DNA from 3 places in the Methylobacterium sp. AC690 genome. Region 1 is predicted to be linked to each of the others. Evidence: predicted binding sites of a transcription regulator. Region 1 holds the regulator's gene; each other region holds the start of a gene.
The links. The regulator LexA, encoded in region 1, represses DNA repair genes until DNA is damaged. The targets are predictions, from matches to a motif close to TGTTCNNNNTGTGTTCNG.

Region 1 (4,831 bases):
ATCCTCGAACCCTTCCTGCGCGCCGCGCCCGCAAGCCTCCACCCGCGACTGCTGATCGTCGAGAACGGCACCGACCAGTGGCAGATCGACCTGCCCGCCTTGCTCGAGCAGCACGGCTATCACCGGATCGCCCGGACCCGCCTCAACCTGATCTTCGAGCGGGCCGACTGAGGGGTCCGATCGGTCCTCCCGGGAGGCGCGCCCTAGAGCACCGGAATGGCATCCGCCACGGTGATCCCGGCAGGGTCGATGCGGCAGCGATGGGCGTGCACCACGACGCCGGCGGCCCGAGCCGTCTGAAGCGCCCGGTCGAAGGCGGGATCGAGGTCCCGGGCGGCGTCGAAGCGATCCGCCCACATCTGCACCACGATGATGACCATGGCCCGTCCCCCGGCCTCGACGACGGCCGCGAGGTCCATCATGTGACGGGCGCTGCGGGCGGCGACGCAATCCGGGAATTCCGCGAGGCCGGGCCGGCGCATCAGGTGGCAGTTCTTCACCTCGACATGGCAGGGGGGCACCCCCTCCCCCGTGGCGAGGAAATCGACGCGGCTGGCCTGGGCGTAGCGGACTTCGGGGCGCAGGTTCGTGTAGCCGGCGAGGGACGGCAGGCCGCCGGCGGCGAAGGCCTCCGCCACCAGGGCGTTCGGCCGCATCGTGTTGATCCCGACCCATTGCCGGCCGCCGGGCAGGTCCGCGTCCACCAATTCCCATGAGAAGGGCAGCTTGCGCGTCGGGCTGCGGACGTCGGACAGCAGGGCGCGCGCGCCCGGCACGGCAAGTCCCAGCATCGCCCCCGGATTGGGACAATGGGCCGTGATCAGGGATCCATCGGCAAGCTGCAGATCGGCGAGAAAGCGCTTGTAGCGCCGCACCAGGCGCGCCTCGATCAGGGGCGAAGGGAAGCGCATCGCAGGTCCGGGGTGAGAAACAGGTTGATGCAGGTTCCCGTCGGCGGGGAATCAGGCCGTGGTGAGGCGCCCGGGCTGGTCAGTGCTGACCGGATGCGACAGACTTCGCGGGGCGCGCCCGGGTCGATGACCGGGAAAGCCGTTGTCCGTCCGCGAGGCCGCCATGTTTAATGTGTTCGATCTCCTTCAGGCGCAGGGGGGCGCCAGCGCGCAGGGTTTCGGACGGCAGTTCGGCTTGTCGCCGGAGCAGAGCCTGCGCGCGATGCAAGCCCTGCTCCCGGCCCTGACGATGGGGCTGCAGCGGAACGTCGCCCAGGATCCGACCGGCTTCGCGCACCTCTTCAACCTCGTTGGGCCTGCCGCGTCGAAGGCGTCGAGCGCCACGCCCCAGATGGACATGCTGGTCCAGCAACTCTTCGGCTCGCCCCACCTGAGCCAGGCGGTTCTGCAACAGGCCGCCACCGTCAGCGGCGTCGCGATGCCGGCCCTGAAGCAGATGCTGCCGATCATGGCGGGCATGGTGGTGGCGGGGATCGTCCACGTCATGATCAACCAGGCGCCCGCCGCAGCGCCGGCGCCGCGCGCCGAGGCGAACCCTTTCGGCTTCCCGCCCAATGCCTGGTCGGAGATGATGCAGGCGTTCCTGAAATCCGGCGGCAGTGCCCCGGAGCCCGCGGCGCCCGCGCCTCAGGCCCGGCCGCGTCCGGCGCGGCTCGCGGCCTCGCCCCGGCCCGAACCGGCCGCGCTGGACACGTCCTCCGCGGAAGCGCCCTTCGACATGATGCAGCAGATGTTTCAGGCGGGCCTGGAGGTACAACAGGAGAACGCCCGCGCGATGCAGCGCCTGTTCGATACCTTCTGGCACGATCCCCGCGACCCGACTGAGACGGGCGGCCACGGGCCCGGCGATCGGCCCAAGACAGGAGGCACCGGGCAGCGCTAGCCGAAGAAGGCATGTGCGGAGACGCGGGCAATCGACTGACCCGAGGCGTTGCTGTCGAACTCAGCACCGCGTTCCACAATCCCCATCGCGCCATTGGGTTGGGCAAGGTGCCTCTAGACAGGAACCCTTGCAGAACACTTACGGAACGTTTAACGTGTTCGTGGTTTGTTTCTGGTGCCGCCCGCCGCGATCCGTGGCCCTAACGAAGAGTGCCCCGCATGTTGACGCGTAAGCAGCTGGACCTGCTCCAGTTCATCCAGCTCCGGATGCGCGAGAGCGGCGTTCCCCCGTCGTTCGACGAGATGAAGGACGCTCTCGACCTGAAGTCGAAGTCGGGCATTCACCGCCTGATCACGGCCCTTGAGGAGCGCGGCTTTCTGCGCCGGCTGCCCAACCGGGCGCGGGCGATCGAGGTGATCCGGATGCCGGAGAGCCTGGGCGGGAACGCGGGTGCCCCGCGCACCGCACCGGCCCCCGAGGTTCGACGCTTCACGCCGAGCGTGGTCGAAGGCGGGAAAGGCAAGGGCCTGCCGGCCGGCGCATCGGTGTCCCGCCTGCCGACCACGCAAGCCACCGACGAGAGCGGTCGGGCGGTGACCATCCCGGTGATGGGTCGAATCGCGGCGGGTACGCCCATCTCGGCCATCCAGGAACAGAGCCATTCGGTGACGATGTCACCCGATTTCCTGGCCGGTGGCGAGCATTACGCCCTGGAGGTGCGCGGTGATTCGATGGTCGATGCCGGCATCCTCGACGGCGACCTGGTCGTGATCCGCAAGCAGGATACGGCCAATACGGGCGACATCATCGTGGCGCTCATCGACGACGAGGAAGCCACGCTGAAGCGCCTGCGCCGGCGCGGCTCGTCCATCGCCCTGGAAGCGGCGAACCCGGCCTATGAGACGCGGGTCCTCGGCCCGGATCGGGTGCAGATCCAGGGACGGCTCGTCAGCCTCGTGCGCCGCTACTGAGGGATTTCTCTGTTCGGTTGGTCACCGGCAGGATCCAACGGATCGTCGGTGCGCTCGGGGATCTCCGGTAGAGCCGTCGCCGACGGTGGCGACGGTTGCGGGTGTGGTCCCGTCTGTTCCGACGGCGGCGGTGGCGGGGTTGCACGCCATGGCACGACGTCGCCGGGATGCTTCGCGGTGACGAGGGTCGGCCCATCGCGGGTGAGGCGGATGGCGGTTGCGCCGTGCGATCCCAGGAAATCCCGGTCGACGACGATCGGCGCGGCACAGCCTGCGGGTGCGGATTGCCGGGTGATCAAGATCGTGGCCCGGGCGCAGTCCTCCCCGAGGGCGCGCTTGTCGGTGATCAACGCGAGCACGCGGCCGTCCGGTGTGGTCAGGGTACAACCCAGGCCATCGCAGCGTGAGCCCTGATACCCCGTGATGTCCTGCACCCTTCGGTCGTCGCCATCGGCCTTGAGCCATTGCGCCAGCACGAAGGGGGGCGGCCGTCCAAGGGTGGCGAGGCGCCCGTTGCGCTCGCGGACGGCTGCGCCTGCCCCCTCACGATCGATGTAGATGTCGTAGCGGTCCGGGGCGGCGGCACAGGCGAGGCCGATCGCTGCCGGGATGAGGCCGAGCCAGCGCAGCGAAGAGGCCGGAAGCGTCAGGACGATCAGGGCCACCGCCAGAAGGCCGAGGGCGCCCGTGCCGAAGGCCGGGACCACCACGACGGCGTGTCCGAAGCCCGCAATCCAGGTGGAGATGGCGAGCATCCCCCGCACCGCGAGGCCCATCGCCCACCAGACCGGCTGATCCAGTGCGAACGGATAGGCCAGGATCCCGAGAACCGCCGACGGCATCACCGCCAGGGAGACCAGCGGCAGGGTGAGCGCATTGCCCACTAGCCCGAAGGGCTGCACCGTCTGAAAGTGATAGGTGGCGAAGGGCGCGGCGGCGATCTGGGCCACGAGGGTCGTCGCCAGGGTGCCGATGACCGCGGTGGTCACCAGGGCGAAGATCCGGGGGAGCGGGCCGGCCCCATCGCGCTGCAGCGCGCGTCCCGCGATCAGCGGCGCGCAGGCGATCAGGCCGGCGACCGCCCCGAACGACATCTGGAAGCTCGGGCCGAGGAGGCCGTCCGGCTCGCGGGCCAGGGCGATCAGGGCGGCAATGGCCAGGTTGCGCATGCTGAGCGCCGGGCGGTCGACCAGGATCGCGCCGAGCATCACGAGGGTCATGATCAGCGAACGCTCGGCCGCGATGTCCCAGCCGGAGAAGACGCAGTAGGCCGTGACGCCCACCATGGCGACGGCGGCGGCGATCTTCTTGATCGGCCAGTGCAAAGCCGCGAACGGAACGACGGCCAGGAGTGCCCGCACCAGCCAGAACACCACGCCGGCCGCCAGGACCATGTGGAGGCCCGAGATCGACACGACGTGGTAGATGCCGGCGGCGCGGAGGATGTCGTTGGTCTCCGGGCTGATCAGGCCGCGCTTGCCCGTCACCAGGGCCGCGGCCACCGCCCCGGCCTGGCCTCCGTTGGCGTCGGTGATACGTCGCGTCAGGGCGTTTCGGGCCGCATCCACGGCCGCAGCGAGGCGAACCTGCCAGTCCGCCGGCTCGGCTGACGGCCGCAACGCGACCTTGCCGACGAGGGAGCCCACCGCGCCGATCTCACGGAAGAAGGCATCCCGGGCGAAGTCGTAGCCTCCGGGGCGGGCGGCCTCCGGCGGCGGAAGCAGGCGTGCGGTCGCGGCGATGCGGTCGCCCGGCTTCAGGGTGTTCGCCTTGCGATAGGACACGCGCACCCGGACCGGGCGGACCTGGGCGCCGAGGGTGCCGAAACTCTCGACGCGGATGATCAGGCGTGCCCCCTGCTCCCGCTCGTCCAAGCCCTCGATGGTGCCCACCAGCGGACCGATCGTGGTGCGGGCGAGGATCGGCCCGTCGACCCAGCGGACCCGCGCCGCGGCGGCGGCGAAGCCGAGGAGCGCGGCCATCGCGGCGAGCACCAGGGCCAGACC
Region 2 (4,831 bases), on a different contig from region 1:
CCTTCCGGGTGCCACGGCGTTTGAGCGTCCAAGGGGACGTTTCGGCTTCTTTCGGAGACGATGTGATGAAACGAGTTGTTCTGGCCTCGGCGGCCATGATCGGCGCGCTCGCGATGATTCCCGCCACGGCGGAGGCGCGCGGCGGTTTCGGCGGCGGTGGCTTCCACGGTGGTGGGTTCCACGGCGGCGGCTTCGGTGGCGGTGGCTTCCGGGGCGGATTCGGTGGATTCCGGGGCGGCTTCGGCGGCGGCGGCTTCCGCAATGCCGGCTTCGGTGGCTATCGCGGCGGCTTCGGCGGCTACCGCGGTGGGTTCGGTGGCTACCGCGGCGGCTATTACGGTCGCGGCTACGGTCGCGGCTACGGCTACGGCCTCGGCGGATTGGGTCTCGGCGTCGGCCTCGGGCTGGCAGCGGGTGGCCTCTACGGTGGCTACGGCCCGGGTTACGGCTACGGCTACGCCCCGGTCGGTTACGGCGCCTACGATTACGGTTACGGCGGCGGCTGCTACACGGTCCCGCGCGTGCGCTGGACGCCCTACGGCTACCGCCGGGTGCTGGTCGAGCGCTGCTACTGATCGGATCGCCCGATCTGATTCGCGATCGGGTTCTCGGAGGGGCCGCCGCAAGCGGCCCCTTTTTTCGTCGGCTGCCCGTCCGTGCCTCAGCGGCGGCGCTCGTCCCGGCGCATTGGCATCGCGTCGATGGTCTCGAACAGCGCGTCGGCCCGAATCGGCGCCGTCTCGGTGCGCTTGGCCTCGCCGTCCTTGCCCACCAGCACCACGCGAAAGCCGTGTCCCGGCAGTCCGAGGGCCGCGCGCAGGCGCCGTGCCTCAGGCGTGTCGCCGAAGGCCTCGCGGATGACGAGATCGCGCTCCTTCATGCCGGCGCGGGCGTTCTCCAACTCGCCGCGCTGGGCCGTGACGCGCGGATCGCCGGCCTCGGGCGCGGAGATCACCAGCACCCGCGACCTCCAGCGGTCGTGCGCCAGCGGGTTCTCGGCCGCCTGGGCCGCCGTGACGCCGAGCAGCATCGCCCCGATCATCCGCCATCCGCGTGCCATCCTGACCTCTCCCGTGCCGGTCCCCGTCCCGGGACAACGCGGGGAGGGCACCCCGGACCCGTCGCCCGACCCGCGCGGAATTGTCATCGGCCGCTTCCGTCCCATCTGTCGGGGGATCTCCCGACCGGGCGCGGCCGCCACGCACCCGTCGCCCATCGCGAAACGCTTCGCGAACCCCCCGGAGGCCCCGCATGACCAACGTGAACCGCCGCATCGTCCTCGCCGCCCGTCCGCACGGTGAGCCGAACGCCTCGCATTTCCGGCTCGAAGAGGCGCGGATGCCGGTGGCGAAGGCGGGCGAGGTGCTGCTCGCCAACCACTATCTCTCCCTCGATCCCTACATGCGCGGACGCATGAGCGCGGCGAAATCCTACGCCGAGCCGGTGGCGATCGGCGACACCATGGTGGGCGCCACCGTGGCGGAGGTGATCGAGTCCCAGCATCCCGACTACCGTGTCGGGGAGACGGTGGTGGGCTTCGGCGGCTGGCAGGACTTCGCCGTCTCCGACGGGCGCGGCCTGCGCCGCCTCGATCCCGAGGCCGCCCCGGTCACCACCGCCCTCGGCATCCTCGGCATGCCCGGCATGACGGCCTATACGGGCCTCCTCAACATCGGGCAGCCCAAGGCCGGGGAGACCGTGGTGGTGGCCGCCGCGACCGGACCGGTGGGCTCCCTCGTCGGACAGATCGCCAAGCGCAAAGGCGCCCGGGCGGTGGGCATCGCAGGCGGCCCCGAGAAATGCGCCTTCCTGCGTGACACCCTCGGCTTCGACGCGGCCGTCGACCACCGCGCCGAGGATTTCCCGGATGCGCTGGCCGCCGCCTGCCCCGACGGGATCGACGTCTATTTCGAGAATGTCGGCGGCGCGGTCTTCGACGCGGTGCTGCCGCTCCTGAACAACTTCGCCCGTATCCCGGTCTGCGGCCTCGTCTCCGGCTACAACGCCACCGAGCTGCCGCCCGGTCCCGACCGGGTGCCGGTGCTGATGCGCGCGATCCTGTCGAAGCGCCTGCACGTCCAGGGCTTCATCGTCTGGGACTTCGCCGCGCAGGAATCCGCGTTCCTGCAGGACGTGGGGGCTTGGCTGCGCGAGGGCCTCGTGGTCCATCGGGAAGACATCGTCGACGGTCTCGAGAAGGCCCCGGACGCCTTCGCGGGCCTGCTCCAGGGCCGGAATTTCGGCAAGCTCATCGTCCGGATCCGCTGAGCGGACGGCAGGGCGCTTCCCCCAGGGGTGCCTTGCCGAAATGGTAGAACAAAGATAGAACATACAGGCGCCTCGACTCCCTGAGAGTCACGGGGACATCCCGCCGATCGCGATTGCCGCCGGGGGCCGAGAGGCCCATGACAGGGCGGCGTCCCGGTGGTTCGGGGCCGCAGCGCGCAGTGAGATCGATCGGTAGGAGAGAGCGGCATGGCCGGCAGCGTGAACAAGGTGATCCTGGTGGGCAATCTCGGGCGCGACCCCGAGACACGGCGCCTCGCCTCCGGTGATCCCGTGGTCAACCTGCGCATCGCCACATCGGAGTCCTGGAAGGACAAGATGTCGGGCGAGCGCAAGGAGAAGACCGAGTGGCACTCGGTGGTGATCTACAACGAGAATCTCGCCCGCGTGGCGGAGCAGTACCTGCGCAAGGGCTCGAAGGTCTACATCGAGGGCCAGCTACAGACCCGCAAATGGGCGGACCAGTCCGGCGCCGAGAAGTACACCACCGAGGTGGTGCTCCAGCGCTTCCGTGGCGAGCTGACTCTTCTCGACGGCCGCAGCGGCGGCGGTGAGATGGGCATGGACGAGGAGAGTGGCGGCCAGATCAGCCGTGGCGGCGATTTCGGCGGCGGTGGCGGTGGCGGCGGACGCGGCGGCGACCGCGGCGGGGAATACGGCGGCGGCCGCGCCTCGGGCGGCGGCGAGCGCCGGCCCTCTTCGGGCGGCGGCGGCGGTGGCGGCGGCGGTTCCAAGCCGAACTTCGACCTCGACGACGACATCCCGTTCTAGGGGCGACGCCAGGGCCGATGACCGAGCGGGACGCCAAGTCCCGACGGTCATCGGCACGGCTCCGGGATCAAATCGCCGCCTCGTTCGTCTCCTGTAAAGGCCAAGCTCGCCGCGACATTCCGCGCGCAGGGCTGCGGCCCGGCAGGCAGGGGTTCCCGTGAGCATCGGACTGATCGCGCTTCTGGATGACGTCGCGGGCCTCGCCAAGGTGGCGGCGGCCTCCCTCGACGATGTCGCGGCCCAGGCAGGCCGCGCCGGCGTGAAGGCGGCCGGCGTCGTCATCGACGATGCCGCCGTGACGCCCCGCTACGTGGTGGGCTTCGCCGCCGAGCGCGAGTTGCCCATCGTCGGCCGCATCGCCCTGGGGTCCCTGCGCAACAAGCTGCTGTTCCTGCTGCCCGCCGCCCTGGCGCTCGGCGCCTTCGCGCCCTGGGCGATCACGCCCCTGCTGATGCTCGGCGGCGCCTATCTCTCCTACGAGGGCACCGAGAAGGTCTACGAGGCCCTGTTCCCGCATCAGGCCCATGCCCACGAGGCGAAGCGCGACGAGGCCGCCGGCGACGCCCGGGCCCTGGAGGACCGGAAGGTCTCGAGCGCGATCAAGACGGACTTCATCCTCTCCGCCGAGATCATGGCGATCACCCTCGCGGCCCTGCCCGAGGGCTCCCTCTGGATGAAGTCGACGGTCCTGGCCGTCGTCGCAGTGGGGATCACGATCGCGGTCTATGGCGGCGTCGCCCTGATCGTGAAGGCGGACGATGCCGGGGTCGCGATGGCCGCCAACGGGTCGCGCTCGGCCTTCGGCAGTCTCGTGCGCGGCGTCGGCCGCGCCCTGGTCAAGGGCATGCCGGGCTTTCTCAAGATCCTGGCCATCGTCGGCACAGCGGCGATGATCTGGGTCGGCGGCGGCATCCTGGTGCACGGCCTCGAGGGCTACGGCCTGCCCCAGATCGGCCACGCCATCCACGCCGGGGCGGCCGGGGCGGCGGGCGTCGCTGGTCCTCTCGCCGGAACGGTCGAATGGCTCGTCACCGCGGCGGGCTCCGGCCTCGTCGGTCTCGTGATCGGCGCAGCCCTGATCCCGGTGACGAGCTTCGTCCTGGCGCCGGCCTGGAACAGCCTGGCCCGGCTGCGGACCAGGGCCGTCTAAGTCAGCCCGCCCGAGGTCTCGGAGGCGACGCGCAGGTGGGCGATGTGCCGGACGGCGAGTTCGTAGCCGTGTGTGCCGAAGCCCGCCATCACGGCGGTCGCGGCGAGCGAGACGTAGGAATGTTGGCGGAAAGCCTCGCGCCGATGCACGTTCGAGATGTGGCACTCGATGATCGGCACCTCGCAGGCGTTCAGGGCATCGAGGATGGCGATCGAGGTGTGCGTGTAGGCGCCCGGATTGATTACGATCCCGGCCGAGCCCACCCGATAGGCCTGGATCCAGTCGATGAGCTGGTGCTCGGCATTGCTCTGGTGAAAGGCGACGGCGAGACCGAAGTCCGCGGCCAGGGTCCGGCACCGGGCTTCCACGTCCGCCAGCGTCGCGTGCCCGTAGATGTGGGGCTCGCGCTGGCCGAGCAGATTGAGGTTCGGGCCGTTCAGGATCAGGATCGTGTCGTTCATGGGCGCCAGTCTTAAGGCGGGTGGGCGGGCCCGGAAAGGGTCCTGTCGCGCCCGGGGCGCCGCGCTTGCGGTCGCGGCCAATGCGGGCCATGCCGGGCGGGGAGGGGTGTCCATCGCCGTATCCGCACAGGAGGAAGTCTCATGAACGAGCCCGTCGTCATCG
Region 3 (4,831 bases), on a different contig from region 1:
GGTGATCAAGCGCTCGGATTTCGGCATCAACGCCTTCCTGCCGCTCCTCGGCGACGAGGTGTCGCTGCGGCTCGAGGGCGAGTTCAAGGCCGTGGAGTGAGGCCGCGCGCCGACGGCCGCAGGCGTCGGTAGATCCCCGCCAGGAGGGCCGTCACCAGGACGAGCAGGGCCATGTCGATGAGGCTGGAGGCGAGGATCCGGACGGCCAGGACGACGGGGGGCAGGTCGACGCCGGCGCGCTCGGGCGCGTGCAGCATCCGGTCCACGAGACCCAGGGGCAGGATCGTGGCCACCAGGATCACGCCGATCCGGGCGGTCGATCCGCGGGTCATCGCGAGCGTGCCGCGCAGGGTCGCGTCGGGGGCGCCGACCGCCAGGGCCGGCGCGAGCATGCTGGTCCGGATCTGCAGGAGCAGGAGGGCGATCCAGGCGAGCAGGCCGACGATCAGCGCGACCGGACCGAGCCTCTCCGGCGAGAGGCTTCGGTCCAGCACCCCGCTGACCAGGAGCCAGAACAGTTCGAGGGCGAGGAAGTCCTGGAACGGGCCCGCCCGGCCCTCGACGACGGCGCGCACGGAGCCGTCGGCGCCCAGGATGAGCCGGAACATCGCCATCCAGTAGGGGGCGAGCAGGATCGTGCAGAGGCCGTCGACGAGGAAGAGGTCGTCCTGGAAGCGCGCGGGCCGGGTCGGGTCGCCCATCAGCGTGTGGGCCGCCTCCTTGGCCAGGACGATGAGGAACGCCACGGTGGTGGCCGAGCCGAGGGCGCGGATCGCCGGGAGCGCGGACGTCACGCCGTCCCGCAGCGTCTCGCCGACCGGCAGCGCCGGCCGCATCGTTCCGTGGTCGGCCATGCCGTTCGATCTCCGCCCAGCGCGCGTTGCGCCCAGAGGCACTGCACAAGCGCCCGGGCAGAGTCCAGGGCGCGGCCGCGCTCAGTTGCGGGCCAGGGCCGCCGCGATGCGGGCCGCCGCCAGGCTGCTCGTCCCGGCCACCGGGACGTGCTGGCGCTTGAGGGCGTGGGCGCCCCGATGGCTGTTGTGGGTGATGGCGATGGCGAGCGCATCGGCGGCGTCGGCCACCTTGAACTCGGCCTTCGGCAGCAGGAACTTCACCATGGCCTGGATCTGGACCTTGTCGGCGTGTCCCGAGCCCGAGACCGTCTTCTTGATCAGGTTGGCGGAGTACTCGAACACCGGCATGCCGGCCAGCGCCGGGACCAGCAGCGCCACCGCGCGGGCATGGCCAAGCTTCAGCGTCGCCTGCGCGTCCTTGTTGACGAAGGTCTCCTCCACCGACACCTCGTCCGGCTGGAAGGCCCCGACGATGCGGGTGATGCCCTCGTAGAGCTCGCGCAGGCGCAGGGCGAGGGGCAGGTCCCCGTCCGAGGTGACGACGCCGCAATCGACGTAGGCAAGCTTGGTCCCCGTGGCGGTGACGACGCCCCAGCCGGTGCGCCGCAGGCCCGGATCGATGCCGAGGATGCGAACGGGAACGGTCATGCGGACAGGGTCATGGCTGGCGCGGCTCCGGGCGCGAACATCGCGCCGTGCGAGCGTTAGGGACATACCGTGAACGGAACGTTATGCCAATCCGCGCCCGCGCGGTGACGCGATCGGTGGCGCGCCGGAGCGCACCGGCGCGCCCTGCGGACCCATCCCGGAGGCCGCGAAAGTCAGATCAGCCCCGGGCTGACCATGCTCCAATACGGCTCTGTAACTGCTTCTTAGACTATGGCCTTGTATTAACACAGGACACCTTCCAGGCGGACGGGTTTCCTCGTGAACGACTCCCCGGCCCATCGCCCGAACCGGCTCCTCGGGGCCCTGGCGATCCGCGCGACCCTGGTCCTGCCGGCCGGGCTGGTGGCGCTGACCACCTCCGGGACCGTGGCGGTGATCGGTTCCCCCGGCCAGGACGTCGCCGCCATCGTCGCCCGCGCGGGCGGCACCATCCTGCGCCCGGGCGGCGGGACCCACGTCCTGGTGGTGCGGGCCGGATCCGCCGACCTCGTCGCGCGGCTCGACGCCCGGTTCGCGACGGGCTGCATGCCCACCGCACCGACCTGATCGCTCCAACCAGACCCGACGACCCCGACGCTCCCCTCCGGATCCGCCCCGCCGATGACCAACCTCGACACCCTTCGGCAGCATTTTGGCCGCTTCCTCATCGGCATCCTCTGGCTGCACCTGCCGATCGTCGCGCTCGCGGCCTGGCTCGCCGGCAATCCGACCCTGGTGCCGTTGTCGGTCGCCGGCGCCCTGGCGGGCCTCAGCACGCTGATGTGGCGGCGCTCCGCCATCGGCCTGGCAACCCGGCTGGTGAGCAGCCTGTCCCTGATCGGCATGGCGGCGATCCTGCTCTCGGCCCTGGCCGGACATCCGTGGCAGGTCGACCTGCACATGTACTTCTTCGCCTGCATGGCGGTGATCGTCGCCTGGTGCGACTGGACCATCCTGGTGGCCTGCGCCGCCGCCATCGCCGGCCACCACCTTACCCTGAACCTCGTGATGCCGGCCCTGATCTTCCCCGGCGGCGCCAAGAGTTCGGACCTCGCCCGCGTGATGCTGCACGCGGTCATCCTGCTCCTCGAAACCGGCGTGCTGGCCTGGGTCGCCCGCACCATCGCGACGACCGTCGCGGCGCAGGCGGCCTCCGAGGGAGCGATGCAGGCGCAGATGGACCGCATGCGGGTCCTGGAATCGGAGAGCGCGCTGGCGCGGGCGGGCGCCGATGCGCAGCGCAAGGCCGCCATGCAGCAGACCGCCCACTACTTCGAGACGACGGTGAGCGACATCCTGGGCCGGGTCACGCGGGCGGCAGCGGCGATGCAGGGCACGGCCCAGGCCATGACCGGAACCGCAGAGGGTACGGCGGGACGCGCCGGATCCGTGGTCGGCGCCGCCGAGATGGCCGCGCAGAATGTCGGTCGCGTCGCCGGTGCCGCCGAGGAACTCGGCGCCTCCGTCGCGGAGATCGGCCGGCAGGTCGCGGATTCGGCCCGGATGGCCCAGGGCGCGGTGGGGCAGGCCGACGCCACCGGCCGCCTGGTTCATGCCCTCAGCACGGGCGCGGCCCGGATCGGGGACGTCGTCGGCATGATCTCCGGCATCGCCGGCCAGACCAACCTGCTGGCCCTCAACGCGACGATCGAGGCGGCGCGCGCCGGCGAGGCGGGCCGGGGCTTCGCCGTGGTCGCGGCGGAGGTCAAGGAACTCGCCAACCAGACCGCCCGGGCCACGGACGAGATCACCCAGCAGATCAACGCGATCCAGGGCACGACCGGCGAGGCGGTGACGGCCATCGAGGCGATCGCCGCGCAGATCCGCACCATGAGCCAGACCGCGGACGCCATCGCGGCGGCGGTGGACCAGCAGGGATCCGCGACCCGGGAGATCATCCGCAACGTGGCCGAGGCGGCGACCGGCACGGGGGCGATCACCGGCACCATCGGGGGCGTCGCCCAGTCGGCCGAGGCGACGGGCGCCGCGGCCGCCCAGGTGCTGGTCTCGGCCTCCGCGCTGGCGCAGGAGGCCGACCAGCTCGGCAGCGAGGTGAACCGCTTCCTCGAGACCGTGAAGGCCGCCTGAGGCGGAGGCCTTCGCTCAGCCCTGGAGCTTCTCCATCAGGGCGTCCGACAGGGCGAAGTTGACGAAGACGTTCTGGACGTCGTCCTGGTCCTCGATCACCTCCACGAGGCGGATCAGCTTCTCGCCGGTCTCGTCGTCGACCTCGATGGTGTTCTGCGCCTTCCAGACCAGGGCCGTGCGGCGCGGCTCGCCGAAGCGGGCTTCCAGGGCCTTCGAGACCTCGCCGTAGGCCTCCTGCGCGCAGGTGATCTCGTGGCCGGACTCGTCCGAGCGCACGTCGTCGGCACCGGCCTCGATGGCGGCCTCCAGCATGGTGTCGGCATCCGCGACCTTGGCCTCGAACTCCACCACGCCGACATGGTCGAACATGAAGGAGACGGCGCCCGTCTCCGCCAGGCTGCCGCCGGACTTCGTGAAGGCCGAGCGCACGTCGCTGGCCGTGCGGTTGCGGTTGTCGGTCTGCGCCTCGACGATCAGGGCGGCGCCCCCGGGGCCGTAGCCCTCGTAGCGGATCTCGTCGTAGCTCTCCGCATCGGCCCCCTGCGCCTTCTTGATCGCGCGCTCGATGTTGTCCTTGGGGACGTTCTCGGCGCGGGCGGCGATGATGGCGGCGCGCAGACGGGCATTCATCGCCGGGTCCGGCAGCCCGAGCTTGGCCGCGACCGTGATCTCGCGGGCGAGCTTGCCGAACAGCTTCGACCGGACCGCGTCGACGCGGCCCTTCCGGTGCATGATGTTCTTGAACTGGGAATGGCCGGCCATGACGTGACCCTAGACTGGTAGGAACGAGACCGGATCGCGGGGGCCACCTGCCGAGGCCATCTACCTGGGCCATGGGCTGAAGCCATATGCCAGGAGCCTGTGCCGGGGCGGCGGGTCCGCGATGCCGGACGGAACGGGGTTGGCCGGCTTATAGGCCGCGGGCCGCGCCCCTGACAACGCTGCGCCGCAGCGTGCGCGGCCTCGGGCGCGATCCCCCATGGCTATCCGGCGGACAGGGACTATCCTGGGGCGATGACACAGCAGGCGATCGATCGGGCACGGCCCGAAAGCAGCGGCAGGGATCTCCGGACCCGGCCCCGCACCGACGCGGGGTCGCCGCGATGGCTCAGGCTCGCGCTGACGGGTGCGCTCGGGATCGTCGCCGGGGCGATGCTGTTCCCGACCCGCGCCGAGGGCGCACCGCGTCCGACCCGCGCCGAGGGCGCCCCGCGCGGACGCGGCGGGCCGCGGCGTCCGAG

Region 2: ssb (single-stranded DNA-binding protein) is a predicted target of LexA. The motif match lies at 2,313-2,330, and genes of this name have one in related genera.
Region 3: ruvC (crossover junction endodeoxyribonuclease RuvC) is a predicted target of LexA. The motif match lies at 1,561-1,578, and genes of this name have one in related genera.

Annotation. Positions count from the first base shown of each region.
Region 1 covers NZ_CEEDOX010000005.1:220,253-225,083, forward strand. The annotation lists gene AC0IY1_RS08140 (FkbM family methyltransferase) at 1-171, shown strand, start outside; gene sfsA (DNA/RNA nuclease SfsA) at 204-911, opposite strand; gene AC0IY1_RS08150 (DUF937 domain-containing protein) at 1,075-1,854, shown strand; gene lexA (transcriptional repressor LexA) at 2,073-2,825, shown strand; gene AC0IY1_RS08160 (ComEC/Rec2 family competence protein) at 2,819-4,831, opposite strand, start outside.
Region 2 covers NZ_CEEDOX010000018.1:923-5,753, reverse strand. The annotation lists gene AC0IY1_RS19840 (hypothetical protein) at 66-575, shown strand; gene AC0IY1_RS19835 (DUF4174 domain-containing protein) at 662-1,060, opposite strand; gene AC0IY1_RS19830 (NADP-dependent oxidoreductase) at 1,252-2,268, shown strand; gene ssb (single-stranded DNA-binding protein) at 2,476-3,057, shown strand; gene AC0IY1_RS19820 (DUF808 domain-containing protein) at 3,215-4,207, shown strand; gene aroQ (type II 3-dehydroquinate dehydratase) at 4,204-4,668, opposite strand; gene AC0IY1_RS19810 (3-oxoadipate:acetyl-CoA acetyltransferase) at 4,810-4,831, shown strand, end outside.
Region 3 covers NZ_CEEDOX010000001.1:295,308-300,138, forward strand. The annotation lists gene AC0IY1_RS01415 (YceI family protein) at 1-100, shown strand, start outside; gene AC0IY1_RS01420 (hypothetical protein) at 84-854, opposite strand; gene ruvC (crossover junction endodeoxyribonuclease RuvC) at 936-1,502, opposite strand; gene AC0IY1_RS01430 (hypothetical protein) at 1,782-2,069, shown strand; gene AC0IY1_RS01435 (methyl-accepting chemotaxis protein) at 2,124-3,590, shown strand; gene AC0IY1_RS01440 (YebC/PmpR family DNA-binding transcriptional regulator) at 3,606-4,352, opposite strand.